3 regions of the Synechococcus sp. B60.1 genome follow, and region 2 is predicted to be linked to each of the others. Evidence: predicted binding sites of a transcription regulator. Region 2 holds the regulator's gene; each other region holds the start of a gene.
What was found. The regulator NtcA, encoded in region 2, controls nitrogen genes in cyanobacteria. The targets are predictions, from matches to a motif close to GTANCNNNNGNTAC.

Region 1 (16,469 bases), on a different contig from region 2:
CTGAACAAATTGCCCGCGCCCTTATTCGCCATCCGGCCAAGGTAACGGTATTTGTGCCCCACTACGCCATGTCGGGGGGGACGATGCTGGCCCTGGCTGCCGATGAAATTGTCATGGATGTCAATGCTGTCCTAGGGCCGGTCGATCCGCAGATAGGGGGCTACGCTGCCGCCAGCATTTTGCAGGTGGTGGCGGAAAAACCCATTACCGAGATCGACGACCAGACGCTGATCCTGGCAGATCTGGCCCGCAAAGCGATGCAACAGGTACAGAACTTTGTGCGGGAGCTGCTCAAGGACGAGGTGCCCAAGCGCAAAATTGCCCCCGAACGCGTTGAGCCCCTCATCCAGGCTCTGACCAGCGGGCGGGTAACCCACGACTACCCGATTACGGCTGAAGAAGCGCGGGAGCTGGGCCTGCCCATCTCCACCGAGTTGCCGCCCCAGATCTACGCCCTGATGGATCTCTACCCACAAGCCAGCATAGGCCGTCCTTCCGTGCAGTACATTCCTACCCCCTACGATTCCCGCCCCTCTCCACCCGGCAGCCGGTCTCGCTAGGGCGAACTCTGGGCGTAGGTGTCCATGGCTTCTCGACGCAACCCTTCCGCCCGTCGAAACAGCTCTTGCCCAGTGTGCAGGTGGCGATCGTCGAAGTTCAGCGGGAAATAGCTCAGCTCCTCCAGGGCATCTTCCAAGTGGTTGAGGGCATAGTAGAGGCGAGAAGCCACCCCCCCTAGGCTGCTGGGATTGGGAAGGCGGCGAAAGATCTGCTGAGCTTGGGTCAGTTTCTGCGTACACTCCTCCAGATACAGGCCAAAGGCCTCCAGCAAATCGGGATCGAAAGGATCTGCCGCCAAGGCATTTAACTGCGGCCTGAGGGAAGACAGTAAAGGCCCCAAAACTCGGTTCAGAGGAGTGTAGACCTGCCGAATCCAGGCTTCGCGGGCAATAGCCTCCTGGCTGACCGTCTCTGATGGGGAGCCAGTGGGCTGGGGGCGGGGCGGGGCGTAATTGGAGCGCAGTTGCCGATCGTACTCGCGGCGGGCTTGCGGATCCTTAAGCACCGCATAGGCAGCGTTGATCTGGCGAATACGCTCAGCGGCAGCCCGATCTTTTTTGGCCAGGAGGCTGTCGGGGTGGTGGTACTTGACCAGACGGCGATAGGCAGACTTGATCTCCGCTGCCGTCGCCAGCACCGAAACCCCCAACACTTCGTAGTGGGAAACTGCTTCAGACCCGCTCCCCATCATTTTGTTCTCAGAACAAACGCTCATATTGTACCTGGAGCCTACAATAATGGTGAGTTTTCCGGTGCTGCCCCATGCCGTCCTCCTCCCATCCCCTCAACGCCCTCGTGGGGGCTGCCTTTGCTGCCAGTTTGGGCTATGGGTTCCTACAATTGCTGCTCTCGATGCTGGCCAAGCTGCCGCCAATCGACCTGGAAAGCGGATCCCTGGCGCGGGGGATCAGCATTCTGGTGCGCTACCTGCTGGTGGGATCCGTTTCCCTGATCACCTTCATATTTGTCATGGTGGGCCTGGGGCTGGCAGCCTACTCGCTGCAATTGCTGGGAGAACGGCTGACCTCTTCTCGGCACCGATCCTAGCCGCAGTCGAGGGAGTTGGTTAGCCAGGACGCTGACGGAGGCGCTGGCTGACCAAGGTGCGCCCCTCTGGGGTGTAGAGCTGCCAGTAGTTCCAGTAGTTGCCAAAGACAGACTTGACATAGCCACGGGTTTCGGCAAAGGGGATCCGCTCCACAAATTCATCGGGATCCTCAAAGCCGAATTGGCTTAGCCATCTGGCCACATTGCCAGGCCCGCCATTGTAGCTGGCCAGGGCCAGCAGGGTGTTGTCTTGATAGGTGCGGTGGGTGTAGTCAAAGTACCAGCATCCCAGGCGCAGGTTGTCGGCAGGGTTGGTGAGGCTGTACTGGGCTAGACTAACTTTTTGGGCAATCCAGCGGCCGGTGGCAGGCATCACCTGCATCAAGCCCAGCGCTCCCGAGGCCGAGACAATCTCCGGCTCAAAACGGGATTCCTGGCGGATCAAGGCTGCCACCATAAGGGAATTCAGGTTAAACTGCCGCGACCAGTAGGCCAGCCCAGGCCGGGCATAGGGATCCCCCTCCCACGTGTTCTCCGGGTCGGCGTAGTAGTGCAGCGGGTAGACGGCCTGCCAGAAATCCTGGCGCTGCCTCAAGCTCTGCAGCAGCGGGTCAGGCTCGGCGCTGAAGCGCAAAGCAGCCACCTGGTTGATCCCCTGGAGGTGCTCGCCAGCGTTGTTGCGCAAAATGCCGCTGGCAAAGCGCTCGGCCACGCTCATCTGGCGCGGATCCCGTTGCCGCAGGGCCGTTTCCCCCTGCCAGCGCTCCCAGGCCAGTTGGCTGGCGCCGATGAGATGCAAAGTTTGCGTGGCCTCAGAGACCCCTGGCAACGGTTGGCGCACCGGCTGAAAGTCCACCTCAACCCTTTGGCGGCCGCTGGAGAAATCTCCTACTGGCCAGCCCAGTTGCACCGCCGCCCGCCAGGCGTAGTAGGTGTGAGGGAATCGCTGCAGCACCTGCTGATAGGTTTGCCGTGCCGTCGCCCTATCCCCCAGGCGTTCCCGCCATTTGCCTGCCCAGTAGAGCAGTTGCGCCCCCATTTCCGTATCCTGCTGGGCCAAGCCAATCTGCTGGGCCAGAGCAATGGCTTGGCTGAGATTGCCCGCTTGCGCCTGGCGCCAAGCCACCGTCCAGGCGGCGTTGGCCGCTGCTTCGCTGGCCGGGAAACGCTCCCAAAGGGTCTGCCGCACCGCCTGGGCCGACTGCGGGCTGTCGTTGCGTTCATAAAGCTGGCTGAGGCTGAGCAGGGCCTCTGGGGCCTCTGGATTCGAGCCGGATCCCACCTGTCGGAGCAACTGAAGGGCTGTCGGCAGGTCGCTCAGCTCGGCCAGGCGACGCTGGGTGAGGGAGGCCTCGGCAGCCTCGGGAAATTGCGCCAGCAGCGCTTGGTAGGCGGCCCTGGCCTGGGGAAACTCCCGCGAGATCTGGTGGCTGCGGCCCTGGCGGTAGAGGTTTTGGGGGGTAGCAGGGGCGTGTTTGTAGGCGCGGGCGGCTTTGCCGTACTCCCGCTGCTCCCAGTAGGCATCGGCCAGGATCTGCCAGTCGGAGGCTGTGAGGGATCCCTCCTGGGCTTGGCGCCAGCGATCCAAGAGGGGCGTTAACCCAGGGGTTTGCGGGTGATGTTGGGCCAGATCCCGCAGCAGGTCGTAGCGGTCGGGATGCTGCTGCAGCAAGTGCTGGAGGGCGCGAGCAGTCAAGGGGTGAGTGGGAAATTGCCGTCGCAGTTGCTCCACCTGGCCCATTCCCCACAGGGCATAGGCGGCTACAGGACTGTGGGGGTACTCCCGCAAGATCTTGGGCCACCAGATTTGGCGGGCAGTTTCTCGATCCCCCAGCTTTTCATAGGCCTGGGCCCTGAGCTTCCAAATTTCATCAGTGAGAACTGGCAGCTTCTCTTCCAAGCCTTGCAAGGACTCCAAGGCCGCTTGGGCTTGGCCGCCCTGGAGGGCTTTGTAGGCGCGCAAAAAGGCAGCGCCAGAAGTCGCGCTTAGGGATGCCGGCGGCACCGCCGCCATCTCAACGGGTTCTGCCCAGGAAGAAGTGTAAAAGCCCCAGAGGGCACCGCCCAGGACTCCGCCTGCTGCTAAGGCCGCGGCCACCCATTGCCTCCAGAGGTTGCTGGTTAGGCTCCCCATGCCTCCCTCCCCCAGCTCCTTGACTACGATACCCAACGAGGAGGCGCCGAGCCAGGGCAGGGAGGACTCCAGTTGGCGATGGGAACTGGCTCGAGGGGCTCTGGCAGGGGAAACCCCAGGATCTGGGCGTAGAAGTAAAGCTCTGCCTCCAGCGCCCGCTTGAGGTTGGCCGCCTGGCGGAAGCCGTGCTGCTCTCCCTCAAAGGGCACGTAGGCCACCGGGATCCCTTTGGCCTTCAGGGCAGCTACCATCTTCTCTGCTTGGTTGGGAGGAACGATGGCGTCCTCCAGGCCTTGAAAGAAAATGATCGGGCAGTTGAGACCCTCTAGGTGGTGGAGGGGAGAGCGCTCTCGGTAGAGATCCTGCCGTTGGGGGTAGGGGCCAATTAAGCTCTCCAAGTAGTGGGACTCAAACTTGTGAGTTTCTCGGGCCAGCGCTTCTAGGTCACTGATGCCGTAGTAGCTGGCGCCGGCGCGGAAAACCCTGTGAAACGTCAAAGCTGCCAGGGTCGTGTAGCCGCCGGCACTGCTGCCGCGAATGAGCAATCGCTCGCCGTCAACCCGGCCCTGCTGGGCCAAGAATTGGGCTCCAGCAATGCAATCTTCCACGTCCACAAGGCCCCATTGGCCCTTGAGGGCCTCCCGGTAGGCCCGTCCATAGCCGCTGCTGCCGCGGTAGTTGACATCCAGAACGGCAATCCCGCGGCTGGTCCAGTACTGGATCCCCAGGTCAAGCACGGCTGCTGTTGCTCCCGTGGGCCCGCCGTGACTTTTCACCAGCAGGGGCGGCTTTTCGCCGGCAGGGGCCACAAAGTCGCGGTTCTTGGGAGGATAGAAGAAGCCGTAGGCCACTGTCCCGCCAGAAGTGGGAAAGGTGATGGGCTCAGGGATCGACAAATACTCCAGATCTATTGCCACGCTGCTAGAGCGGGCCACCACCTCCAATTGGCCAGAAGGTAAGTCCAGACCGACCAAGGCCATGGCTTCGCTGGGGGATCCGGCCAGGAAGGCAGCTTTTTCGCCGCTAACTTGAAGGTTGTGGAGCTCGGTGTAGGGCAGGGGGAGCTCCTGCCGCCGTCCTGAACGCGGATCCAAAAGGGCCAGGTGGCAGAGCCCCTCCTGCCGATAGATGGCCAGGATTTGCCCATCCCCACAAAAGCCGTAGGTGCTCAGGCCAAACACCCACTGGGGCTCCCCAAACTCTGCTTCCATAGGACAGAGGGGAATCGGCCCCGAGGGATCCCAGCGGTAGAGGTTCCACCAGCCGCTGCGGTCGGAAACAAAGTAAAGCTCCCCCTGCGGCGACCACTGGGGTTGGAAAATGGACTCAGCCGGGCCGCCAACAAGTTTCTGGGGTTCTCCCAAGCTGCCGTCAGGAGCCACTTCCGCCCGCCACAGCTCCGTGCCGTCCCAGGGCATCTGGGGGTGATCCCAGACCAGCCACACCAGGGTCTGACCGTCTGGGCTCAGTTGCGGGCTGGCGTAGAAATCGTGGCCCCTGGCCAAAACCTGCTGGGATCCGCTTTCTAGATCGATGGCCACCAGCGTATTTTCTGGCTCTCCCTGGCGGCTGTGATCCTCGCGCACGCAGAGGATGCGCCGGCGCCTCCTGTCCACCACCCCGTCGGCATAGCGGTAGGGGCCGGGCTCGGTGAGGGGCTGGGGAGCCAACCCCGGCAGCAGGCGGTAGAGCCGTTGATCGGCAAAGTTGCAAAAGTACACCACCCCCTCGGAGACCCAGTAGGCGCCGCCGCCGTACTCATGCACCCGCGTGCGCACGTTGAAGGGTGCTGGCGTCAGTTCCTGCACCGTCCCGTCGGCAGCTCGCCGCATCAGTACGTTGCGCCCCTTCTCCTGCGGACGGCCCTCCGTCCAGTAGAGATCCCCCTTGTCCCAAGCCGGTTGCCCCAGGCGCAGGGATCCGGCCACCACCAGGTCAGCGGTAATTGGGGATCGCCAAGATCCATAGCCAGCCTGTTGCACCATAAGCCATCAATTTTCAACCTCGAAATCTCCATTATGCCGAGAGCAAGGGATCCCTGGGAGCTTGGCGAGAACAGGCTCAGATTCTGGAAAAAAGTATCTCACAACACAATTTCTTCCTGGCTGAATGGGTTTGATAAAACACGTCGAGGCAACAGGGGCGCACGACGCTCTCTCGACTGCAGAACTGGCTTTTCCCCCTGTTGATGTTGGGAAGGCATTAGTGAAAACCTCAGCCGAGCGCAGTTGGGCAAGCTGATCCATGGGCAAGGTGATGAGCTGAGTGCTTCCCCCCGTTAGCCAGGCTGCTGTAACCACACTTCGCTACACCCTTTGCACTCACCTCGTTTCGGAGTTTACCGATGGCTCAATCTTTTAATCGTCGTCAAGTGCTGAAAATGGGCGCGCTGGCCGGAGCCGGCGCTGCCTTAGGGCCGCAGATCTGGGTGAAGCGGTCTGTGCCTGCCTATGCTCAGGGAGAGACTATTCGCGTTGGCATTTTGCACTCCCTCAGCGGCACGATGGCCATTTCGGAAACCAGTGTGGTGGATGCGGAAAAGCTAGCCATTAAAGAGATCAATGCCGCCGGTGGGGTTTTGGGCAAGCAGATCGAGCCCATCATCGAGGATGGCGCCTCCGATTGGCCAACCTTTGCCGAGAAAGCCACCAAATTGATCGATGTGGACAAGGTGGCAACAGTATTCGGCTGTTGGACCTCGGCCAGCCGCAAGGCAGTTTTGCCGGTATTTGAATCCAAGCAACACCTGCTCTGGTATCCCGTACAGTACGAAGGACAAGAGTGCTCCAAAAACATCTTCTACACCGGCGCTGCCCCCAACCAGCAGATCGAGCCTTCTGTGGAATGGCTGCTCAAGAACAAGGGCAAAGAGTTTTTCCTGGTGGGATCCGACTATGTCTTCCCCCGCACGGCCAACACCATCATCAAGGCCCAGTTAGAGGCCCTGGGCGGCAAGGTTGTGGGAGAAGATTACCTGCCTCTGGGCAACACCGAAGTGACTCCCATTATCAGCAAAATCCGTGCCGCTCTTCCCAACGGCGGCGTGATCTACAACAGCCTGAATGGCGACAGCAATGTGGCCTTCTTTAAGCAACTGAAAGCAGCCGGTCTGGAGCCGGATCGCTATCCCTCTATGTCCGTCAGCATTGCCGAAGAAGAGGTGCAGGCGATTGGCCCCGAGTTCCTAGAAGGCCACTACGCTGCCTGGAACTACTTCATGACGGTGGATACGCCTGCCAACAAGAAGTTTGTGGAAGCCTTCAAGGCAGAATACGGCCAAAACCGCGTCACCAACGACCCGATGGAAGCGGCCTATATCATGGTTTACATCTGGAAGCAGGCGGTGGAAAAAGCGGGAACCGTGGAGATCGACGCGGTGCGCCAAGCAGCCTACGGCCAAACCTTTGATGCCCCAGAGGGTCTGGTGACGATGAACACCAACCACCACCTGACCAAGTACGTGCGGATCGGCCAGGTGCGCTCTGATGGGCTGTTTGATGTCATCTTTTCTACAGACGCTGTGGAGCCACAGCCCTGGAACCAGTTTGTGGCGGAAACCAAGGGCTTTGCCTGCGACTGGTCGGATCCGGCCAAAGGCGGTCGCTTCAAAGTCAGCTAGCCCTGTTGAGCGCTGGGTGCGGGATCCCTTGCGGGTGAGTTGGGGATCCCGTCCTGGAGTTGGAAGCGCGTCCCCAGTCAACGGGTAAAGAAGGAGGATCCCCTGCCGATGACCTTGCTTTTGGATAGCTTGTTTAACGGCATCAGTATTGGCACCGTTTTGCTGATAGCCGCTCTGGGCCTGGCGATTGTCTTCGGCCTCATGGGGGTGATCAATATGGCCCATGGGGAGCTGATGATGTTGGGGGCCTACACCACCTTTGTGGTGCAAAATGCCTTCCGACAATTGGGGGATCCCTGGCGGGATCTGTATATCTTTCCAGCCTTGGTTGCCGCTTTTGTCGTCACGGCCCTGGCGGGTCTGGCTCTGGAGCGGGGGGTGATTCGCTTTTTGTATGGGCGGCCGCTGGAAACCCTTTTGGCCACCTGGGGCGTGAGCCTGATCCTGCAGCAGTTCGTGCGCAGCGTCAATTGGGTGTTGGCTTTCCGCTTGGGGGCCTTTGCGGTGCTCTTTTTTGGCGGCTGGTGGCTCTTGGCAAAACGGGCCGATTGGCCGCGCCTCAAAGGCTGGGTGCTGACGTTGTTGTTGGTGCTTTCTACGGCCATTGTGGCAGTAGGCGGGCGGGTTCTGGCCCAAACCTATGCCCTGGCCGTCACCCAGCCCTGGTTTGGGGCCCAAAATAGAGACGTGACCGCTCCTCGCTGGCTGCGGGGTGGGATCCCGGTGGGCAACCTGTTTTTGCCCAATACTCGCCTGTTCATCATCGCCCTCACCGTTGTCTGTATCCTGGGGCTGTACTTTTTCTTGCAACGCACCCGCTGGGGGTTGCGCATCCGCGCCGTCACCCAAAATCGGGCCATGAGCGCTTGTGTCGGGATCTCCACGCAAACGGTGGATGCTCTCACCTTTGCCATGGGTTCGGGTCTGGCAGGAGTAGCCGGCGTGGCCGTCAGCCTGCTGGGATCCGTGGGGCCCAATACCGGCCAGAACTACATCGTGGATACCTTCATGGTGGTTGTCGTGGGGGGTGTGGGCAAGCTCCTGGGCAGCATTGTGGCGGCACTGGGGATCGGAATTGCCAACTTTGTCATCGGTTCCGGGACGCTGGCTTTGATCTTTCCCAACGTGCCGATCCTGACCGATACCCTCAACTTTTTTGCCACCACCAGCATGGCTAAGGTGATGGTCTTTGCCTTAATTGTGGCCTTTTTGCAGGTGCGCCCCCGCGGCCTTTTCCCCGAAAAAGGTCGCATGGTGGATGCCTAGGACAGCCCTCTTGAGCGAATCTTTCTAGCCGTATTCCCCATCCCCCCACACCGCCCATGAAACTGGCTCATCTCCCCCCCGCTGATCGTGAAGAGGCCATTCTTGCCACCGGTCGGGATCCCAGTCCTGCCCGCAAGCTCCTGTGGGAAGTTGGGCTCCTCATTGGCCTGGCGCTGGCTTTGATCTTGGTGGCCCCAACTGTGTTGTCGGGTTTTCGGCTGAACTTGTTGGGGCGATTTCTGGCATTGAGCATTGTTGCCCTGGGGATCGACCTTATCTGGGGCTATACCGGCATGCTGAGTCTGGGGCATGGGGTGTTCTTTGCCTTGGGGGGCTATGCTTTGGGGATGCACCTCAAGTTGCAACTGCCAGAGGGAAAGATACCGGAGTTTTTCAGCCTCTATGGGGTAACGGAATTGCCCTGGTTTTGGTACCCTTTTTATTCGTTTCCGTTTACGGCTATTGCTATTGTCTTGATCCCGGCTTTGGTGGCAGCAGCTCTGGGGTATTTGGTGGTGAGAAATCGCATCCGAGGAGTTTATTTTTCTATTCTGACTCAGGCCACCACAATCATTTTCTTCAACTTCTTCAACGGGCAACAGCGCTTAATCAACGGCACCAACGGCCTGACCAATTTCCAGACGTTATTTGGCCTGGATGTCAACTCTTCCCAGATGCGCTTTGCTGTCTATGTGGCCACGGTTTTAACCGTTGTTTTGGCTTACCTTCTCTGTCGTTGGCTTACCAGTGGCTTGTTTGGTCGAATCCTGGTAGCCATTCGAGATGATGAGCCGCGGGTTCGTTTCTCTGGCTACGATCCCACCGGATTTAAGGTGCTGGTATTTGCCATCTCGGCTGCGCTGGCAGGGATCGCCGGGGCTTTGTTTACCTTACAAACTGGCATCATTTCTCCCAATGCCATGGCCGTTCCCTTCTCCATTGAAATGGTGATCTGGGTGGCGGTGGGTGGTCGGGCCAGTTTAGTGGGGGCAGTGGTCGGGGCTTTGTTGGTAAACTTTGCCAAGAGTTTGCTGAGCGAAAATTTCCCAGAAATTTGGCTGTTTTTCCAGGGGGGATTGTTCCTGCTGGTGGTACTGGTGTTGCCGGATGGTTTGGTGGGCTGGGTGCGCACCCGGGGCAGGCAGCTTTGGGTTACCTTCCAGCTTTGGCGCCGGCGTTTGGCCAATATTTCTCCAGCCTAAATCCGTGCCAGTATCCCCCTATGCAAGGTACAACTTCAGAGTAAGAGGATCCCAATGGGTGAGATAACGATGCCAAGTGTCCTCTCTTGTTCGATGGGCTGAGAATCCTACTCGTCCTCTGGCCTTTCCGTTCTTGGACGTGATCCCTATGCTTACAGCAGCTCCCACCACTACCCGGCAAATTTTACAAACTCAGGATCTCACCGTCAGCTTTGATGGCTTTAAGGCTTTGGACGGGCTGAACTTCTCTTTGGAAGAAGGGGAGTTAAGGGTGGTGATCGGCCCCAATGGAGCGGGCAAAACTACCTTCCTCGATGTGTTGACAGGCAAGGTCAAGCCTACTCGAGGGCGAGTGCTGTTTAAAGGAAAAGATCTGGCTAAGCTCAAGGAGCACGAAATCGCTGCCTTGGGTATTGGTCGCAAGTTCCAAACGCCGCGGGTCTACCAAAACCTGAGCGTGCGAGAAAATTTGGAGCTCTCTCTCAACCCTCACAAGGGTGTTTTCTCCACCTTATTTGGCAAAAAGCGCTTGCGAGAAAAGACTGATGCTCTCCTGGAAACCATCGGCCTGAGCCGTAAGGATCGGATCCCGGCAGGGCTGCTCTCCCATGGAGAAAAGCAATGGTTGGAGATTGGCATGGTGATTGCCCAGGATCCGGATCTGCTGCTGCTTGATGAATGCGTGGCCGGGATGACGGATAAAGAAACAGAGGCTACGGGAGAGTTAATTCAATCCTTAGCTCGAAATCACACCATTTTGGTGATTGAGCATGACATGGTATTTGTCCGGCAAATTGCTCGCAAGGTTACTGTTTTACACCAAGGAGCAGTGTTGTGCGAGGGTAGCTTTGAGGAAGTGAAGAACGACCCGCGAGTTATCGAGGTCTATCTTGGATCCCACAAAGCCAGAGGCTAAACGAAAACAGGGGAGAAGGGGAGATCTGTGTTGACCGTCCAATTAACCAACTCTATATCCAAGCCTATGAATACGGAAAACGCCACCAAAGCGCAAAATCTATCTCAAAGTGGATCTCAGCCTTTGCTGGAAGTCTGTAACCTGAGAGCTTATTATGGGCAAAGTTTAATTGTGAGAGATCTTTCTTTCAAGATCCTTCCCGGCCAAGCAGTTTGCCTTCTGGGTCGCAACGGCATGGGCAAAACTACCACGCTTAAAGCCCTAATGGGGCTTCTCAAAGACTGTACAGGTAAAGTTCTCTTTGAGGGCCGACCCATCAATCATTACCCACCCAACTGGCGGGCTCGCGCTGGCATTGGCTATGTGCCCCAAGGCCGGGAGATCTTTCCTCGCTTAACGGTTGAGGAGAACCTGCTGGTAGGGTTAGAAGCAGCACCGGGCAAAGAACGGGCTATACCTGAGTTTGTCTATGACTTATTCCCGATTTTACGTTCTTTTCTGAAGCGTCCCGGTGGAGATTTGAGCGGTGGGCAGCAGCAGCAATTGGCCATTGCCAGAGCTTTGGTGGCAGAGCCTAAACTTTTACTCCTGGATGAACCCACAGAAGGGATCCAACCTTCTATCATCATTGAGATCGAAGAAGCCATTGCCCGCATCCAAAAAGAGCGGGGCGTTGCGGTGTTGCTGGTAGAACAGTACTTTGAGTTTGCTCAAAGCTTGGCCGATTACTTTTACCTCATGGAAAATGGATCCCTCGTTATGGAAGGGCCGACTGACCAAATGGACGAGGAAAAAGTGCGATCCTATCTCTCCCTCTGAGGTTAGCCTGGAGGAGGAGCCGAGCGGTGCAACTCTTGTCAGGCCCAGGGATCCCCTTAAGCAACAACCCTAGAAATCTGCCAGGATCGAGCAAGAGAGAACTCAGTCCACTCCCTCCTCGCTGCGTCTGTGGCTGCCCCCATTCACGTCACTGCCGAACCTTGGCTGCACACCTACAGCGAAATCATTGACGTGCGCTCGCCGGCAGAGTTTGCTGAAGACCATTGGCCGGGGGCCATTAACTTGCCTGTGCTTGACGATGCAGAACGGGCAGAGGTGGGCACCCTCTACAAGCAGGTGGATCCCTTTACGGCCCGCAAGCGAGGAGCCAGCCTGGTGGCCCAGAACATCGCCCGCCACCTGCAGACCCACTTTGCCGACAAGAGCCGGGACTACCACCCCCTCATCTACTGCTGGCGGGGAGGGCAGCGCTCGGCCAGCTTGGCGCTGGTGTTGTCCCAGGTGGGCTGGCAGGTCACAGTGTTGCAAGGGGGGTACAAAACCTACCGCGCCTGGGTGCGCCGGCAACTGCAGAGCTTGCCCCAGGAGTTTACCTACCGCGTCCTCTGCGGGCCGACGGGAAGCGGCAAAACCCAATTGCTCCACCACCTGCAGCGCCAGGGATCCCAAGTCCTCGATCTGGAAAAGCTGGCCCACCACCGCGGATCCGTGCTGGGAGCGGAGTGGGGGATGCCGCAGCCCACCCAGAAGAGCTTTGAAAGTCAACTGGTGCAGGTTTTTCTCCAGTGGGATCCAGCTAAGCCGGTCTGGGTGGAAGCTGAGAGTGCCAAGGTGGGCCAGCTCCACCTGCCCCCTGCCCTTTGGCAGGCCCTCACCCAAGCCGATTGCGTGGAAGTGCGATTGCCTTTGGAAGAGCGAGTGAAGGGGATAATTGCCCATTATCCCCACTGGATAGCCCATCCCCAGGCACTCAAGGAGAAACTGTTATCCCTAAAAGCCCGCCATAGCCAAGCGCGCCTGCAGCGCTGGTTTGAGCTCATCGACGCCCAAGACTGGCCGCAGTTTGTGCAGGAGTTGCTGGAGCAGCACTACGATCCCACCTATCGCCACGGCCTGCAGCAACACTTTAACCGCATCCGCGCTCGCCTTGAGCTGCCTGACCTTTCTGAGACCAGCCTACAGGAGGCCGCTGCCCGACTCAGGGGGGATGTCGTTTTGAGCTGCGCCAGCCCTCGCCGGGCAAGCGCGACCAAGTCTGCCGGTGGAAATGTCAAGCAAAGTCCTGTCTGCCCCTCTCAGAGGGAAACTAGGGACTTCGAGGCTGACTGCTGCAGCTCCGACAGCAGCGAGGCCGGGTGCTCTTTGTAGGGCCAGGCAAAAGCGTGACGAAAAGCCGCCTTCTGACAGTGCTTGAGCTGCTCGAAATCAATAATGTCGTGGGTGAGCAGGTTCTCGTACTCAAACGGCAGGCGCACGTTGTGTAGGCCAGCGTTGTCGGTGCAGATGGCGATATCTACCCCCGCGTCGAAGCAGCGGTCGAAGACGATTTTGAGGGGCTCCAAGCTGGGTAGTGTCCCCGTCTTCAGGTAAGTGGTGGGACAGACCTCCAGACATTGGCCGCGCCGCGCCAGCTCTGGCAGCAGCTCTGGGTAGTGGAGAGGGATCTGGATCCCGTGGCCAATCCGCGAGACGTAGGGCAGCAGCTCTGGGTAACAGCCATCCAAAGTCTCATAGAGATGGGCAGTGGTTTTGAGGCCACGGGCCAGGGCATATTTGAACAGCTCAATCCACTCGTCCATGCGTTCGCCGTAGGCCTTGTCTCCCCCCGCCAGGTCGATGGCAGACACGTATTCCGACTCGGCGGCGGCCTCCACCATGGCGCGGTTGATGTGGCTGGGCAGGCGGGAGTGCAAACACACAATCTGGGTGGTGACGATGGGATATTCCCGCTGCTGGCTGGCCTGCCCTACCGTTTCGATAACTTGGCGCATCTGCTTGAGGCGATCCGCCTCGTCCAAGCTGGGATCTGTGCGCAGATAGGGGGTGTAGCGAATTTCTAGATAGGCCAGATCCTCAAAAACATAGGCCCCCCGTAGCAGACGGTAGATGAAATAGGGTAAGCTTTCCAGGGTTTGCACCTGTTCCACCAGCGTGTGCAGCTCCAAGTAATCTTCAAGGGTGTTGCGCGGGCGGGTGTAGAACTCCTCAAACTCGGCGTAGTCGGGAAAGCGTTCTGCCAGAGGGGATCCCTGGCGATGTAGGTAGCGCCACAAAATCCTAGGAACGACTGAACCGCCTAGGTGGCGGTGTAACTCCGCATGCAGTGCCATACTTCAAAGCTTCCCCCAGGCCCCCCCTCACCGTCCGCCAGAGGCGGACTTGGCTTGGTTGTTAAGTACTATTTCTACTGTTATCCAACAGCAGCGGTCTTGTCCAGGCGCGATTGCGCAGGGTCAGCTAGCCGGGAACCAGGTGATGAGGTTTCCAATAGCCAGGTTTGAGGACCAGGTCAATGCTTGAATCCTGGTCGGGCCCGGCCAGGGATCCCGGCAAACTAGATAAAGAGCCTTAAGATAGAGATAGTTTTGAAGGTTTGCTGAGCAAAGATACTCAGGAGCGATTCTAGTAAAGGGCTGTTGGCTGTAGCCGACGGCAATCCCCCTGGAAGGGTGTGGCATGAACTTAGCGTAACGAGGTTATCTTCATGGCGCTGCCCAGCTTGCACGAATTTCCCTGGCTGACCACAGTCATCGTCTATCCGGTGGTGGCCGCCCTCTTTATTCCGTTGATCCCGGCGCCGGCTGGGGATCCTACCACCCGCGCTTACGCGCAGAAGTTGGCGGAGCGGATCCGCTGGTTTGCCCTGTTCATCGCAGTCACCGACCTGGTCATTTTGCTGGCCGGCTTTTATGTCGGCTACGACCCTAGTCAAACGGGCTTGCAACTGCTGGAGCGCTACACCTGGGTGCCGCAGGTGGGGCTGAGCTGGTCGGTGGGGGCCGATGGCCTCTCGATGCCGCTCATTCTGCTCACGGCTTTTATTACCACGCTTGCCATCTTGGCCGCTTGGCCGGTCACCCTCAAGCCGCGCTTGTTTTATTTTCTGATGTTGGCCATGTACGGCGGGCAGATTGGGGTGTTCGCCGTGCAGGACATGTTGCTCTTCTTCCTGATGTGGGAGCTGGAGCTGATCCCAGTGTATTTGCTCCTCTCCATCTGGGGGGGATACAACCGCCTCTATGCGGCCACCAAGTTCATCCTCTACACCGCCCTCAGCTCGCTGTTTATCCTGGTGGCGGGCTTGGCCATGGCCTTCTACGGGGATCCCATCAGCTTTGACATGACGGATCTGGCCCACAAGGCCTATCCGCTGAGCTTCCAGTTGCTGATGTATGGGGCTTTCCTGATTGCTTATGGGGTGAAGCTGCCCATTTTCCCCCTGCACACCTGGCTGCCCGATGCCCACGGCGAGGCCACAGCGCCGGTTCACATGTTGCTGGCCGGGATCCTGCTCAAGATGGGGGGCTATGCCCTAATGCGCATGAACGCGGGCATGCTGCCGGATGCCCATCTCTACTTTGCGCCGGTCTTAATCGTGCTGGGGGTGGTGAACATCATCTTTGCTGCCCTCACCTCCTTTGCCCAGCGCAACCTCAAGCGCAAGATTGCCTACTCCTCCATCAGCCACATGGGCTTTGTCCTCATCGGTATCGGATCCCTGACGGAGATCGGCATGAGCGGCGCCATGCTGCAGATGATCTCCCACGGGCTGATCGGGGCCAGCCTGTTCTTCTTGGTGGGGGCCACCTACGACCGCACCCATACGTTGGAGCTGGAGGAAATGGGCGGCGTTGGCCTGAAGATGCCCAAGATTTTCTCGATGTTTACCGCTTGCTCACTGGCCTCTCTGGCCCTGCCTGGCATGAGCGGCTTTGTGGCTGAGCTGATGGTGTTTATCGGCATGGCCACCAGCGATGCCTACTCTCTCCCCTTCCGGCTGGTGGTGGTGTTCCTGGCAGCAGTTGGCGTGATCCTGACTCCTATCTACCTGCTGTCGATGTTGCGTCAGATCTTCTTCGGCCCGGAAAACAAAGAGCTGACCGAACACGAGGAACTGGTGGATGCCGAGCCGCGGGAGGTGTTCATCATTGCCTGTTTGCTCATCCCCATCATCGGCATCGGGTTTTATCCCAAGCTGGTCACTAGCCTCTACGACCAGTCCACCAATGCCCTGGTGGCCTTGCTGCGCCAGGAACTCTCCTCCCTCGGAGCGACGGTTGCCCAAGCCCCTGCCCTTTACAACACTGAGCCAAATTGAGGAGAGGGAAGCCGGTGTAGCTAGCCTTGGCTTTTTTCTCCAATGGGCTTGCGGCTTTCGCCGCCTTGAACTCGCATCCAGCCAAACAACGTTCCGACCGTCAGTTGGATCGTTTGGGCAAAAGCGGGAACGGGGATAACCTCTTGCGGATCCTCATGCACTGTTGGCTGCTGTCCGGCAGGATAGGCGAAAACGACCCTTTCTTCGGGAGCTACGATCCACCCCATCTGGCAGCCGTGGGCCAAGCCAATCAAGATTTTTTTGACCAGCTTCGTTTGATTTTGATCGGGAGAGAGAATCTCGATCACCCAATCTGGGCAAAAGGGTATGAGGTTTTGAATGGTGCCATCCTCATCCACAGGGATCCGATCCCAGGCAATGACAGAGATATCGGGCACAATTGCATAGCCGGCAAAGGTGGAGCGCAATTCTGGAAAAGCCATCCCTAGCTGAGAAGGCTCCAGTATTTCATTAATAAAGCTGCCCAGTTTCAATTGAAGGCGGCTATGTTTTCCTTGTGGCACGGGCTTCTGGATAATCTCTCCCTCAATGAATTCGCTGGCGGGCTGAGTTTCTGGCTGCCGCAGAAACTCTTCCAGAGTTAGGGGCCTGGCAGACAGACTGAC
Region 2 (7,875 bases):
GAAAAAGAGCGCCGCCCCGTTGAAGTAGGCGTGGGTGAGATCCAAATGGTTGGTGCGCACCGTCAGCTCATAGGCATAGACCCGATAGCGAACCTTCACAGCCGAACAGCGGGGCGGCTCGATCTCCCAAGTGTTCTTATCTACCTTCCGCCAGGCCAAAGGGATCCCTTGCTCCGTTGCCGCCTGAAACTCTTGCACATGGCGGGCATATTCCCGCACCAGGTAGGATCCCGGCGTCCACACCGGCAGCCGCAGTTGCAGAGGCGCTTCTGGATCCACCTCTTGGAGTAGTTCCACCTCCAGCAGATGATTGGCCGGCTCCGGCATCCGTACTGTGAAGTGCTGACGGCTCGGTTGAGAAGGTGTGGCCACAGCCGCCTCCGGGATCCCCATAAAACCCCTCCAATCGATTACGGCCCCCGCCCCTGGTCCTGGATTCGCTGCTGGACAAGAGACGAGACTTTAAAAATGTAGCTCCTGCTACAAAGGTATCCGGGCAGAACCTTTTAGCTTAGGATAATCTTGCCCCTAGGGTAATTTTCCAGTCAACAGGAATACGGTGCGCCCCAAATCTCCCGATCTGATTTATAGGTTGATCTTAGGTATAAACTGGCTTTAAAAGGTTGACGAATATGGTGGTGGCCATCGCGGAAAAATCTCTGATTGCAGCCTTCAAACAGTTAGGAGGGCCTCACCATCCTCCGGTTATCGAAACGTTTGAACGCGGTAAGACCATCTTCTTCCCTGGAGATCCGGCGGAGCGGGTTTACTTTTTGGTGAAAGGAGCTGTCAAGCTCTCACGGGTCTACGAAATGGGGGAAGAAATTACCGTTGCTCTCCTGCGGGAAAACAGCATTTTTGGGGTGCTCTCCTTCATCACGGGGCAGCGCTCCGACCGCTTCTATCACGCGGTGGCCTTTACCCGCGTCGAGCTACTCTCTCTGCCCATCGAACAGGTGGAAAAATCGCTGCGGGAGAACGCTGAGCTGGCCATGCTGCTGCTCAAGAGCTTGGCTTCTCGCATCCTGCAGACAGAGATGATGATTGAAACACTGGCTCACCGCGACATGGGATCCCGCCTGGTCAGCTTTCTACTGATCCTCTGCCGCGACTTCGGGGTGCCCGGCCCCAATGGAGTCACCATCGATCTCAAGCTCTCTCACCAGGCTATTGCGGAAGCGATTGGCTCAACCCGTGTCACCATCACGCGTCTGTTGGGGGAGCTGCGCAAGAAGAACTACATTTCCATCCACAAGAAAAAGATCACCGTCCACGACCCGATGCAGCTTGGCCATCGCTTTGCCTAAGGGAAGAAGCTGGCCCGCGGACGTTTCCAAGAATTTCCAATAAAGAGTAATAGCAGTGCCACCGTTCGTCGGGACAATCCCTCCCTCTGGGAGAGGGGTAGCCGCGCCAGCAAGGGAACCCCCACTCAACCGCCGGCGGCTGAGGGCGATCCTTGGGGGGAGGCTTGCTGCTGGGCCAGAGCAGCCAAGATCTTTTCTCCCATCTCGCGGCAGCCTACGAGGGTCATCCCCTCCGAGTAGATGTCGGCGGTACGGTAGCCCTGGGCCAAAACTGCCTCGACAGCCTGCTCGATGCGGTCGGCAGCTTGGGGCTGATCCAAAGAGTAGCGTAGCAGCATTGCCCCAGAGAGCACCTGGGCAAGAGGGTTGGCCTTGTCTTGTCCGGCAATATCGGGGGCTGACCCGTGTACTGGTTCGTATACCCCAGGGCCAGAGGATCCCAAAGAGGCAGAGGGCAACATGCCGATGGATCCAGTCAGCATCGCTGCCTCATCGGAAAGAATATCCCCGAAGAGGTTCTCCGTGAGAATGACGTCAAACTGCTTCGGCCAGCGCACCAACTGCATGGCAGCGTTATCGACGTACAGGTGGGAAAGCTCCACGTCGGGGTACTCAGCCGCAATGGCGGTAACCCGCTCCCGCCACAGTTGCGACACTTCCAGGACATTGGCCTTATCCACTGAGCAGAGCTTGCGCCGTCGCTTGCGAGCCAGTTCAAAGGCCACGCGGGCAATGCGATCCACCTCGGCCTCGCTGTAGGCCATGGTGTTTACACCCCGCCGGGATCCCGTGGCATCTGTGAAGATCCCTTTGGGTTGGCCGAAGTAGATGCCGCCGGTGAGCTCGCGCACCACCACCAGGTCGATCCCGGCGATCACCTCTGGCTTGAGGGAAGAGGCCTCCACCAGTTGCGGAAAGATCTTCACCGGGCGCAAGTTGGCAAACAGCCCCAAGCCAGCCCGCAAGCCCAACAAAGCCCGCTCAGGACGCTTCTCCCGCGGCAGGGTGTCGTACTTAAAGTCGCCAACCGCCGCCAAGTAAACAGCATCGCTCTCCTGGGCCATTTTCAAGGTCTCTGGGGGCAAGGGATCCCCAGTGGCTTCGTAGGCTGCTCCACCAATTAGGCCCTCCTGCCACTGGAGGGAAAACCCCATCTGAGCGGCCACTGCATCCAAAACCGCCCGCCCCACCTGCATGATTTCAGGGCCGATGCCATCTCCGGCCAGGGCAGTAATCCGATAGGTTCGAGCAGCAGAGGAAGGAACGCTCATGGGCGGTCACGGTAAGAGAAGTGCGTAGCGATATTACCATCCCTTTGCCCACAGGTTTGCCGAAAAGTCCCCCAGGAAAGTTCTCCGAATCTCAATAAAAAAGTGCAGCTCGGCCATCAGCCTGCTGCACTTAGAGCTATCAACCCACAAAAACTAGAAAAGATATTCCGCTCTCTAGAACAGGCCCAGGGTGACCCACTTATCCAGAGGCAAGGTGGCGCCGATGCCCAAATAGAGGGTGACCAGGGTGCCGATCAAAAACACCGTCGTTGCTACGGGGCGGCGCAGCGGATTCTGGAACTTGTTGACGTTTTCGATGAAGGGCACAAACAGAAGGCCGACCGGAATGGCCGACATCAGGGCAATGCCCAGCAGCTTGTTGGGAGCAATGCGCAAAATGTGAAACGCGGGGTAGAGATACCACTCTGGCAGAATTTCCAGCGGCGTGGCAAAAGGATCCGCCGGCTCGCCCACCCCCGCCGGATCCATGACCGCCAGGCCGACAATCACGCCGATGGTGCCTAGGATCACCACCGGGAACATAAAGAGCAAGTCGTTGGGCCAAGCGGGCTCACCGTAGGTCATGTGGCCCATGTTTTTCTTCAGCTTGGCCAAAACTTTGGGGTTGTCCAGGTCAACTTTGCGTGTAATGACCTCAGTTGCTATTACTTGCTTCGAGACAGGCATAGCCGTTCTCCTTGTCTGGGGTAAAAAGGCTTAGCAAGAGGAACTTGGGGATCGAACCGGCCTGGGATCACAAGGGTCCAGAAATGCCCTGGCGGCGGATCATCAGAAAGTGCATAGTCATGAAGACCGCTGTCAGCCAAGGCAACACAAAGGTGTGCAGGCTGTAGAAACGGGTGAGGGTGGCTTGGCCAACGGCCTCGCCGCCCCGGATAAGCTGGACTAGGGCATCACCCACCACCGGAATGGCACTGGGCACGCCGGAGACGATCTTGACCGCCCAGTAGCCCACTTGATCCCAAGGCAGGGAGTAACCCGTAACCCCAAAGGAAACTGTCAGTACTGCCAAGATTACACCGGTTACCCAGGTCAGCTCGCGCGGCTTCTTAAACCCACCGGTTAGGTAAACCCGGAAGGTGTGTAGAATCATCATCAACACCATCATAGAAGCACTCCAGCGGTGGATGGAGCGCAGCAGCCAGCCAAAGTTGACCTGGGTCATGATGTAGTTGACCGATTCAAAAGCCTCGGCCACCGTCGGACGGTAGTAAAACGTCATGGCAAAGCCGGTGGCAAACTGAATGAGGAAGCACACCAGCGTGATGCCGCCGAGGCAGTAGAAGATGTTAACGTGGGGCGGAATAAATTTTCCGGTTGCGTCATCGACGAAAGGCGTGATCTCCAGCCGCTCGTCTAGCCAGTCGTAAACTTTGCTCATGATGCCTGCAATTTTTAGAGTTGGATATCCAGGGGGGGACGGGCCCACTCCACACAGCACTGTAACATAACTCGTTAACACGATCATGAAGTCGGGCTCAGCTTTGACACAGGGATCCCTATCCCAGCAGCCCAAACGCCTGCTGATGTCTCATCTTGTTCACGCTTCTTAGTATTTCTTAACTTCTTCCTTAGTCAAGATCCTCCGATGATTGCGCAGAAGCCGAGATCTGGGGAAAGCAGTTGGAGAGGGTTGGGGATCGGATGGGCGTTACGCCAGGCTGTCCGAGTCTTGTTGTTGGGGTGCCTGCTCTGGGCGGGCCTGAGCCTTGGCGCCTGTCAGGTGCAGGCCAGCCGCTGGGGGGAAGAGCAGCAACTGCTGGCCCAGGCTTGGGCCTATGTGGATCGGGCCTATGTGGATCCGGAGTTCAACGGGCAGAACTGGTGGCAGGTGCGGCAGCGCTTTCTCTCTCGGCCCCTCCAGGATCGGCAAGAGACCTACCGGGCCATTGAGGAGATGCTGGCAACGCTGGGGGATCCCTACACGCGCTTTTTGGATCGGGAGCACTACCTCAGCCTGCAGACTTCTACGGCTGGGGAGCTGAGCGGTGTCGGCCTCCAGATTGCCATCGACGAGCAGGGAGCGGTGCGGGTCATTGCCCCAATGGAGGGGACTCCTGCCGAGCGGGCGGGGATCCAACCTCAGGATGAGATCCTGGCGGTGGATCAGGTGCCAGTAGCAGGCCTGAGCCTGGACGAGGTGGCCGAACGGATGCGGGGTCCCAGTGGCACTCCGGTCAGTCTGCGGCTGAAGCGGCAGGAGCGCATTTGGGAGGTGGAGCTGGTGCGCCAGTCCATCCTGATCAACCCGGTGCGCACCGGTTTTTTCAAGCTGCCCCAGGGGGAGGTAGCCTACATCCGCCTCAGCCAGTTTAACGGCAATGCCGCCGCTCAAGTGCGTCAGGCCATCCAGGCCGCAGAAGCGCGAGGAGTGCAGGGCTACATCCTCGATCTGCGCAACAACCCCGGAGGGCTATTGCAGGCGGCCATTGAGATCGCCCGCTTCTGGATCCCCAAAGGCGACATCGTGCGGGTGACGGATCGCTATGGCATTCAGGACAGCATTCCCGCCACCGGCGAAGTTCTCACAGCAGCCCCCTTGGTTGTCTTAGTAAACCAGGGCAGTGCCAGTGCCAGCGAAGTCTTGGCGGGGGCGTTGCAGGACAGCGGGCGGGCACAACTGGTGGGAACGCGCACCTTCGGCAAGGGGCTGATCCAATCCCTGCTGGAGCTGGCGGACGGCTCCGGGCTGGCCGTGACCACTGCCAAATACCTCACCCCCAACGGCCACGACATTCACCGCCAAGGGATCCAGCCGGATGTGATGGTGGCCGAGGGCCCTCTTCCCCTAACGGCAGAAACCCTGGGCGGCCCTGAGGATGGGCAGTTGCAGCGGGCTTTGGAGGTGTTGGGGTCAACTTTGGCCGTGGCCCAGGGGATCCCAGCGGCAGCCAATACCTGAGGTGAGGAAGGGGGGCAGGGGGGTCTATCATCTCCGGCGGGGATGGGCGGGCCTATTTGTCTGCAATTCGTTTTAGGATTGGGTTGAGCTGTCAGTCGCTCTGGCATGAACGCCCTCCAGCAATTTCACTACTTCTTTAACTGTTGCATTGGCGCCTGGCACACCGAGCGCACCTACCACTACTTGGATCGCGGGGAGGTGGAGCGCTCCCGCACGGAGTTCACCATTCGCACCCTCACCCCTGAGCTTAAGGAGAAGGTGCTGAGGGACAACAACTACCCCAACCACGGCGTCGACGGCTTCTTGGGCTTCCACCTTGCCTTTGAGACTGTCTCTGAAAAGGGAGAGGAGGTGGGGCAAGAGCTGAACATGCTGTTTGTGCCCCGGCGAGAGAGCGCCCGTGGTCTTGAAGGTGACTATCTGCGCGATCGCGCCTATGAAGAGGAGCGGCCCATGGTGGCCGACTTCCGCTTTGATCCGCAATCCCTGCAACTGGTGATGACCACCACCTACACCCGCGTCGTTGCTGTGGATACCATCACCCTGCTCAACCCGCGCCTGCGCCTGCGGCAGATCCTCACCTACCAACGCCCCCCTCACGGTCAGCCCCTAGAGGAGCTGCTGCTGGTGGGGTTTGGGGTGGAGCAAAAGCTCACCTAGGGGGGTTTATCGGTGGAGCCGGAGTTGATCCCTCCCGAAGACTTGCGCCTGCCCCAGCATTTGGCCCGGATTCAGGCCAGCTTTGAGCGGGGACAATACCGCCAGGCTCTGGAACAGGTGAAACAGGCCCAAAGCCGCTACCCGCAAGCGGGCAAGCTGCGGCTCTGGCAGGCCTTGGCCCAGGAGGCCCTTGGAGAGAGCCAGGAGGCGATCCGCTTGGTGCAAACCTTGCTGGGCAACCCGGATCCGGAGGTCGCTCAACAGGCCCGCTACGTGTTGGGCATCTGGCAGGCACCTCGTCTGCGGCGACCAGCAGAGTGGTTGCTCGAAATCCCAGATCTCAGCCACCTGGAAGAGGCCAAGCCGGGGGAACGCCGTCTGGTCTATGAGCGCCTCCGCCGTCCAGCTTCCCTGCCGAAAGTCGCTGATCCCAGCCGCAGCGAGGCTGCTCCCCCCTTGAATACCCAACGGCTGACGTGGGTGTTGATCGGGATCCTCTTCGCTCTGCTGGTGGCGATGGCCTGGCTGCCCTAGCCCAGCCCTGGGTTGGTGCAGAGACAGGCCGCCTGACCCAAAAGCAGCAACAGCCGCCCTCGTCGCCCCTGAGTTGAAGAGAGATACTGGGAATAGGGATGGCTGTAACCCTTGGCTGCAGATGCTGGGCGAGCGTCCCAGTCGGATCCCGGGCAACAGTAGGTAACCAGCGGAGGTTGAGAGTGGCTACACAAACATTGGTCATGGATGCGGTAGAGCAGTTGGGCCTGCGGGTCACTCTGGGAGACATTGCCTCCAGCACAGGCCTGGCCCTAGAGGAGGCCAAACAGGAGTTGCTGCAGTTAGCCCAAAAGGCTGGGGGGCATCTCCAGGTTTCGCGGCAGGGGGAGATCGCCTACGTTTTCCCGCCCGACTTTCGCGACATTCTCAAGCGCAAGGAGCAGCAGGATCGGCTGGCGGTTCTGCGACGCAAGCTGTGGGGGGGGTTTCTCTACGGCCTACGCATCTCCTTTGGCATCCTGTTGGTGGTGTCGATTATCCTCATCACCCTGGCGTTGATGGCTCTGCAGATGGCCAGCAGCCGTGAGGAGGACAACCGCAGCCGCTCGCGGGGAGGGGGGGTCTTCTTCTATTTTCCCGACCTCTGGGTGGGCAACCCCTTCTGGAGTCCCTACCCCTACTACGGGGGCTATTCCGGTCGGGCGCAACCCCGCCGGGAAAAATCGGAGATGAACTTTTTGGAGGCGGTGTACAGCTTCCTGTTTGGGGACGGGGATCCCAACGCCAACCTGGAAGAGGAGCGCTATGCCTTGATTGGCCAGCTCATCCGCGCCAACGGGGGGGTGATCGCCGCCGAGCAGGTGCTGCCCTACCTGGACGTGGAGCCGGGATCCCCGGCCCTGGAGTATGAAGACTACATGCTGCCGATTCTGCTCAAGTTCGACGGCCAGCCGGAGGTAAGCGAGGACGGTGATATCGTCTATCGTTTCCCAGAGCTGCAGGTAACGGCCACAGAAAGCCCCCAACAGCAGCTTCCTGGGATGTTGCAGGAAAAACCCTGGGTGTTTAGCCGCGCCACCCCTGAGCAACTGACCCTGGCTGCTGGCCTAGGGGTGCTCAATTTCTTCCTGGCAGCCATTCTCTATGGGGCGCGGGAGGAGGTGGCCGCCGCCGGGAGCAACGCCTTTCTGGCGTTTATCTACCCGCTGATTGGATTCCT
Region 3 (6,655 bases), on a different contig from region 2:
CGCCGTCCCATTGGCGGCTCCAGAGCTCGTTGCCGTAGGGATCATACTGCCGCACAAAGACACTGTACCCCTGGAGCAAGGCCTGGCCAGCAGGAGCCTCCTGGGTATAGCCCGCCACCCAAACATTTCCCTCCTCTCCCACAGCGATGGCAAGAGTGCCGTCGCCCCCTTTGTTGGAAAACTGGCGCAGCCAAACCTGGTTGCCGCTGGGATCATACTGGCCGACAAAGCTGCCAGCCCTTGTGCGGTCGCGGACGAATCCGGCTATCCAGAGATTTCCTGCCCCATCGGCGGCCAGGGCAGTGACCTGGGCCCCTAGCTCGCGGACCCAGAGCGGTTTGCCGTCAGCGTTGTATTGGCGCACAAAGCTCTTGCCTCCGCTATTTCCGGCTACCCAGACATTGCCCTTGCCATCCACGGCAATGGCAGTGACCTGGTCAGGCTCAGCACCGCCCAACTGCTGCATCCAGAGCTCCCGACCCTGGGGATCGTGCTTACGCAGGAAGATGTCTTTTGCGCCGGCATTGCTGTAGCCAGGGAAAGCGCCGTAGGTCACTCCTGCCACCCAGGTGTTCCCTCTCCTGTCCACTGCCACCGCCACAACTTCGTCTAAAGCAGGGGTGCCCAACTGCCGTGTCCAGAGCTCTCGGCCCCAGGCATTGTACTTGCGCAAGAAACCATCGCCACCCCCTGCCGAGCTTTGGCCCAAAAAGCTTCCCTCCGTTACCCCCGCCACCCAAATATTTCCCTTTCCATCAATTGCGATGGCGCGAGCCTCGTCAGAGGAAGGGGTACCAAACTGGCGCAGCCAAGGGCTGGGACTACAGCCAAAACCTAAACCGAAAAAAGCTAAGACACCCAGAACTGCTCTAGCCAGTGCCTGTCTCCTGCTCATAGGCCCTCTTTTGGGGGCACTGGGCAAAGCATAGCAAGGGCTCTCCCCTGGCTATCGCGAGGGATAAGCCCCCGCCTCTTCTCCAGCAGCAGCACAGGATCCCTAGGCAACCTGAGGCATTGCTTCAGGGCTGGCCAGGCGCGGCGAAAACTGCAGCGCTGCCTGCACAAAGGCCTGAAACAGGCGAAAATGCTCAGCCTCTTCAAAGGTGAACTCGGGGTGCCACTGCACGGCAATGGCCCAGGGATGGGTTTCGTGCTCGATGGCCTCGATGAGCTCGTCGGGAGAACAGGCAGCCAAACGCCAGCCCGCCGGCACCCCCCAAACAGCCTGGTGGTGCCAAGAGACTACGGAGATTGCGTCGACGCCGACAATTTGCTGCAGGCGGGTGGAGCGGATGAGGCTGACGCTGTGGCGAACGGGCTTGCGATCGGCGGGGTTGAAATGATCCAGCTCGTCGTACACGTCGGGCACATGGGGGATCAGCTTGCCGCCGCTGACCACGTTCAGCAACTGCATCCCTCGACAAATGCCCAAGACCGGGATCCCTTGCGCCAGGGCGGCTGCCGCCAAGGCCATCTCAAAGCGATCCCGCTCGGCGCTGACGTGACGCACCTGGGGATGTTGGGGATCCTCTCCGTAGGTGCTGGGGCAAAGGTCGCCGCCTCCTGTCAACACCAGCCCATCTACCGCAGCCAGCAGCGCTTGTGGCTCACTTTCGCCTGGGGGAAAAAGAACGGGGATCCCGCCAGCAGCGCGAAGGGCATCCACATAGCGGCCCGGCGCCACAAAATCTCCCTGGCCGTTGCGGCTGGGGGTAGTAACGCCGATGAGGGGCCGATTTACAAAAGAGGGTGTCCGCTTCATTTCTCTACACTACATTGACAACAAAGCTGAGAAAGTACCGCTCGCCACCATAAACCTTGACAACTCTGGCTGACTGGGGGCAACCGGTATACCCCCTGTCCTAACTTCCACCACGATAACCGTAAAAGTAGCCGGAAGCACACTAGGCAAATCCAGAGCCGCCCACAGTAAAACAGGGTAGGGTTCGAGGGATCCCGACGTGCGTTTTGATACTTATGACCCAGGTGAAGGTTTTTACGATGAGCTGTTTGTGGGGCGCGGTCGGCCTCGCCCTGAGGCGATCCCGCTGATTGAGCGCCTGCATTCGCTGGGAGAAGGAGAGCTGCAGCAGCGGCAAGCGGCGGCCCAGGCAGCCCTCTTTCAGATGGGGGTAACCTTCAACGTCTATGGCGACAGCCAGGGCACGGAGCGGATTTTCCCCTTCGACATCATTCCCCGCATCGTCTCAGCCTCTGAGTGGCAGCGGCTGGAGCAGGGCCTGAAGCAGCGCATCCATGCCCTGAACCTGTTTATCGACGACGTCTATCACGACCAGAAGATCCTCAAGGATGGGGTGATCCCTGCTGAGCTGGTCGAGACGGCCAAAGGATTCCTGCGGCCTTGTATTGGGCTCAACCCGCCGGGGAGAATTTGGTGCCACGTCACCGGCACCGACCTGGTGCGGGATCGGGACGGGACTTGGTACGTGCTGGAAGACAACCTGCGCTGCCCCTCGGGCATTTCCTATGTGCTGGAAAACCGGCGGGTGATGAAAAGCACCTTTCCCTCGCTGTTTAACACGATGGGGATCCGCCCGGTGGACGACTACCCCAGCCACTTGTTGGATACCCTCCTCAATCTGACGCCGCCGCACCTGGCCAACCCGACAGTGGTGGTGCTCACCCCCGGCATCTACAACTCCGCCTACTTCGAGCATTCTTTTCTGGCCCAGCAGATGGGGGTGGAGCTGGTGGAAGGACGGGATTTGGTGGTGGCCGATGGCTATTTGCAGATGCGCACCACCAAGGGCCTGCAACGGGTGGATGTAATCTACCGCCGCATCGACGATGACTTCATCGATCCGCTGGTCTTTCGCCCCGATTCCCTCTTGGGGGTACCCGGCCTGTTTGAGGTCTATCGCTCGGGTCGGCTGGCAATTGCCAATGCCTTGGGGACAGGAGTGGCAGACGATAAGGTCATCTACGCCTATGTGCCCCAGATGATCCGCTACTACCTGGGAGAAGAAGCGATTTTGCCCAATGTGCCCACCTACTTGTGTTGGGATCCCAAGGATCAAGCTTATGTGCTGGAGAACCTGGACAAGTTGGTGGTGAAGGCGGCCAATGAGTCGGGCGGTTACGGCATGCTGATGGGACCGCGGGCCACACCGGAGGAGCGGGCCGCTTTTGCCGAGAAAATCCGCGCCCAGCCCCGCAACTACATCGCCCAGCCCGTCGTGTGTCTTTCCCGCGTGCCCACCCTCGTGGATTGGGGAGAGGGGCTGAGGCTGGAGCCCTGCCATGTGGATCTGCGGCCCTACATTCTCTACGGCAAAGAGATCTACGTTCATCCCGGCGGCCTAACCCGCGTGGCCCTCAAAAAGGGATCCCTAGTGGTCAACTCCTCCCAAGGGGGCGGCAGCAAAGATACCTGGGTGCTCTGCGGGGATCCCCGCTGCTGAGGGGTAGGCTTAGGCCGGAGCAGCAGGGCCCGGCCATCTGGCGAAACGACGGGCGTGTTGCAGCGCCAAATCCACATAGTGCTCGGCGTGGCGGCGCAACTGCTCCACCTCTTGGTCTGTCAGGGTGCGGATGACCTTGGCCGGGATCCCGACTGCCAAAGAGCGGGGCGGCAGCGAGCGGGTGACCACCGCTCCAGCCCCGACCATGCTGCCCGCCCCGATGGTGACTCTATTGAGGATGACGGCCCCAATCCCCACCAGGGATCCCGCCTCGATGTGGGCGCTGTGGATGACGGCCCGATGGCCGACAGTGACCTCCTCGCCGATGCAGGTCGGCTGCTCCGGATCCCCGTGCAGGATCGCCCCGTCTTGAATGTTGCTGCGGCGGCCAATCACAATCGGCGACAGATCCCCTCGCAAAATGGCCCCGTACCAGATGCTCACCCCTTCCGAGAGCTGCACATCACCAATCAGCGTGGCATTGGCGGCCACAAAGGCTGCCTGGTCGATCCCTCGCGGCTGCTGCTCCAACCCCACTCTCCAACCAGCAACAACTTCCATCAATCCTACCGCCAGTAACGGTGCGGCAATTCCCGGCTTCCCCAGTGCTCTGCACCGCCTTTGCCCCGGCAGCTGACCAGATGCAAGCATACAACAGCCGTGAAAGAGATTAACCCCCCTCTCCCAAAGGGAGAGGGGCTGGGGGTGGTCGCGTGAGCGGCGCGGAGCGCTTGGGCTATCCCTTTGGAAGAGGGGCTGGGGGTGAGGGGTTTCAGCTAAGCTTGGCGCTGCAGGAGCAGAGGGGGGTCAGCCGTCTGCAAAGGGCGAATGGCAAAGAAACTTTCGTAGATGCAATCGCCAACGTAATTCATTTGCAATTGCAACTTGTCGAGAAATTCGTGTAAGCCCTGCTCCATAATATCGTCAATGGTGAGATAATCCAGCTCAGAGCGCAGCCGTCCCAAAGCCCGCTCACTGGGATCCCGCCAAGTATCAGCAGGGGTTCCAGTAATCTGGTGTAGGGAGCGATCGGCGTGAATGAGACAAAACTGAATGGAGCGGGGAAATTGCCGATCCAAAATCAGGAAAGAGGCCACCTCTCTAGGGTTAATGCGGTGTTGGCGGCTGTATTTTCGATACATTTCATAAGCGCTGGCCGACTTTAGGAGAGCAATCCACTGCAATTCATCCAGGGGCGTGCCCACATCCTGTACAGAAGGCAGCAAAATAAAATACTTAACATCCAGAATGCGAGCCGTTTTGTCGGCCCGTTCCAAAAGGCGGCCGATTTGTCCAAAGTGCCACCCCTCCCCGTGGGTCATGGTGGCATCCATCACCCCAGCAAAGAGATGGCTGGCCAGCTTGACTTCCGTGAAGAAATCGTGGAGCTGGCTCAGATGCGGCCACTGTTGAGCAGCTTCCTTCACCATTAAGTAGAAGCGATTCACCCGCTCCCACATTTCCGAAGAAATGATCTCCCGCACAGAACGGGCATTTTCCCGTGCCAGCCGCAAGCAGGAAAAAATCGAGTTGGGATAATCCCTATCAAAAGCCAGAAACTGGATCACCGTTTCCTGGGTCGCCTGGCCGTAGCGCTGGTAAAACAGCTCCTGATCCCCAGTGGTGGAGATGATGGGATCCCATTGCTGAGCTGTGCCACTAGGTGAGTCGAGGATGAGGTTTAGGTTGACATCGATAAAACGGGCAATGTTCTCGGCCCGCTCCACGTAGCGGTTGAGCCAGTAGATGGAATCGGCCACGCGACTCAACATGGTGTTGCCTCCTCTGTTGTCCTCAACCCCAACAGACGGAGCAGCCGCCGCAGCTCCACCAGCAGCACTCCTGCCACGCCGGTCAGGATCCAGCCCAGCCAGTCCGCCGCCGTGCCCAAGTAGCGCACCTCCACGCGGTGCTCCCCCGGCGGGATCCGCACTTGCAACAGCCCTGGCTCGTTGTATTCAGCAGCTCTGAACCATCCATCAATTTGTACCCGCCAAGCGGGGTAGTAAAACGTGCGCAAGACTACAGCTTGCTCCTGACCGGTGGGGTTAAGCGCCCGAAAGCGACGGTAGCCGTAGCGCCACTCTTCCACCTGGAGCCGCGCCGCCGGATCCTCTACCTCGCCTTGCCACTGCAGCAGCGGATCCACCTGTGGGGGCGGCATGGGCAGCGTCACCTGGCGGGGCCGGTATTCCAGCGCATCCACCAGCGCCAGCCCATCGGGAAAGCGCCAGTGCATGTGCAAGAAAGCAATGCCCGGCCGCTCCTGGGGCTCGTTGGGGAACTGCTTGGCTGCAGCGAGTTCTTGAAAAGTTTGGACAAGCGGCGGATCAAAGCCGGCTTTGGACACCAGTTGCAAGCCCTGCCAGGTTTGGACTGCCATGGCCAGGCCGAGCCCCACCAGCAAAGGGAGCCGCCAGCGCTTGTGCCCCCATCCCCACCCAGCTAGAGATCCCACTAGCCAAGGCACGGTTACCGCCGTCACCGCCATCCAGCGCCAGGAGAACTGAATCCGCCGCAGGGGCAAAACCCACTCGTAGAGCCAAGCCAGCAGATCCGTCATCATCAGCAGCGCCACCAGGCTGGCTCCCAAGCTGTAGAGCAGGGTGGCTCTGGCAAGAGATTCGGCAGCACCACTTTCCTGGCAGGAGAAACTCCTCCCCGACCGGCGGGCCAGCCATTCTAGAAAAACCAGGATCCCAACCCCTCCCAGAACCGCCGCCATCCAAACCCAGTACCCCACCAGGTTGCTCTCAAACCAGTGCTCTGTCCAGCGCGGCTTCAGCTGCATGAGCCCGCTCACCATCAGGCGATGGTGGGGCGTATACTCCTCGGTAAAGTTGACAAAATCCACCTGGACATGCCGCTGATCCCAGAAGGCCGACAGCAGATAAAACGCCGTCCACCCCAGCCCCAGCCCAAACCCCAGGTAGCAGCGCCCCACCCTGGGCCAGAAGGGATCCCTTCCCCCCACCACCCAAGGCAGAGGCAGCCAAATCAGGGTCAACACCAGCAAGGTGGGCAGGTGGGACAGCGCCAGCAGGCCGTAGCTCAGGGCCAAAGCCGCAACCGGCCAAAGGGCCTGCAACCGGCAGATCGTCTGCAGCGAGGCCCAGAAAACCCAGGGGGAGACGGCAATGGCCCACACTTCCCCTATGGCTCCCCGTTGGTAGATATCCACCAGCCAGTAGGGGCCGGCCATGCTCAGCAGGGCCAAGACCAACGCCAAAGCC

Region 1: urtA (urea ABC transporter substrate-binding protein) is a predicted target of NtcA. The motif match lies at 5,821-5,834, and genes of this name have one in related genera.
Region 3: NW863_RS03235 (circularly permuted type 2 ATP-grasp protein) is a predicted target of NtcA. The motif match lies at 1,797-1,810, and genes of this name have one in related genera.

What each region holds. Positions count from the first base shown of each region.
Region 1 covers NZ_JANSJN010000031.1:115-16,583, forward strand. Annotated here, with positions in the region: gene NW863_RS05160 (SDH family Clp fold serine proteinase) at 1-560, shown strand, start outside; gene NW863_RS05165 (J domain-containing protein) at 557-1,276, opposite strand; gene NW863_RS05170 (DUF3082 domain-containing protein) at 1,324-1,608, shown strand; gene NW863_RS05175 (transglycosylase SLT domain-containing protein) at 1,628-3,742, opposite strand; gene NW863_RS05180 (S9 family peptidase) at 3,766-5,727, opposite strand; gene urtA (urea ABC transporter substrate-binding protein) at 6,087-7,361, shown strand; gene urtB (urea ABC transporter permease subunit UrtB) at 7,470-8,627, shown strand; gene urtC (urea ABC transporter permease subunit UrtC) at 8,684-9,829, shown strand; gene urtD (urea ABC transporter ATP-binding protein UrtD) at 9,978-10,745, shown strand; gene urtE (urea ABC transporter ATP-binding subunit UrtE) at 10,812-11,564, shown strand; gene mnmH (tRNA 2-selenouridine(34) synthase MnmH) at 11,694-12,893, shown strand; gene NW863_RS05215 (adenosine deaminase) at 12,821-13,855, opposite strand; gene NW863_RS05220 (NAD(P)H-quinone oxidoreductase subunit 4) at 14,230-15,843, shown strand; gene NW863_RS05225 (Uma2 family endonuclease) at 15,864-16,469, opposite strand, start outside.
Region 2 covers NZ_JANSJN010000042.1:1,155-9,029, forward strand. Annotated here, with positions in the region: partial or broken gene NW863_RS06345 (M61 family metallopeptidase) at 1-393, opposite strand, end outside; gene ntcA (global nitrogen regulator NtcA) at 633-1,307, shown strand; gene leuB (3-isopropylmalate dehydrogenase) at 1,433-2,578, opposite strand; gene petD (cytochrome b6-f complex subunit IV) at 2,753-3,265, opposite strand; gene petB (cytochrome b6) at 3,333-3,980, opposite strand; gene NW863_RS06370 (S41 family peptidase) at 4,188-5,501, shown strand; gene NW863_RS06375 (phycobiliprotein lyase) at 5,607-6,161, shown strand; gene NW863_RS06380 (hypothetical protein) at 6,174-6,695, shown strand; partial or broken gene NW863_RS06385 (hypothetical protein) at 6,878-7,875, shown strand, end outside.
Region 3 covers NZ_JANSJN010000016.1:6,850-13,504, forward strand. Annotated here, with positions in the region: gene NW863_RS03225 (SBBP repeat-containing protein) at 1-895, opposite strand, end outside; gene NW863_RS03230 (gamma-glutamyl-gamma-aminobutyrate hydrolase family protein) at 998-1,762, opposite strand; gene NW863_RS03235 (circularly permuted type 2 ATP-grasp protein) at 1,962-3,422, shown strand; gene NW863_RS03240 (gamma carbonic anhydrase family protein) at 3,432-3,983, opposite strand; gene NW863_RS03245 (alpha-E domain-containing protein) at 4,199-5,194, opposite strand; gene NW863_RS03250 (hypothetical protein) at 5,188-6,655, opposite strand, start outside.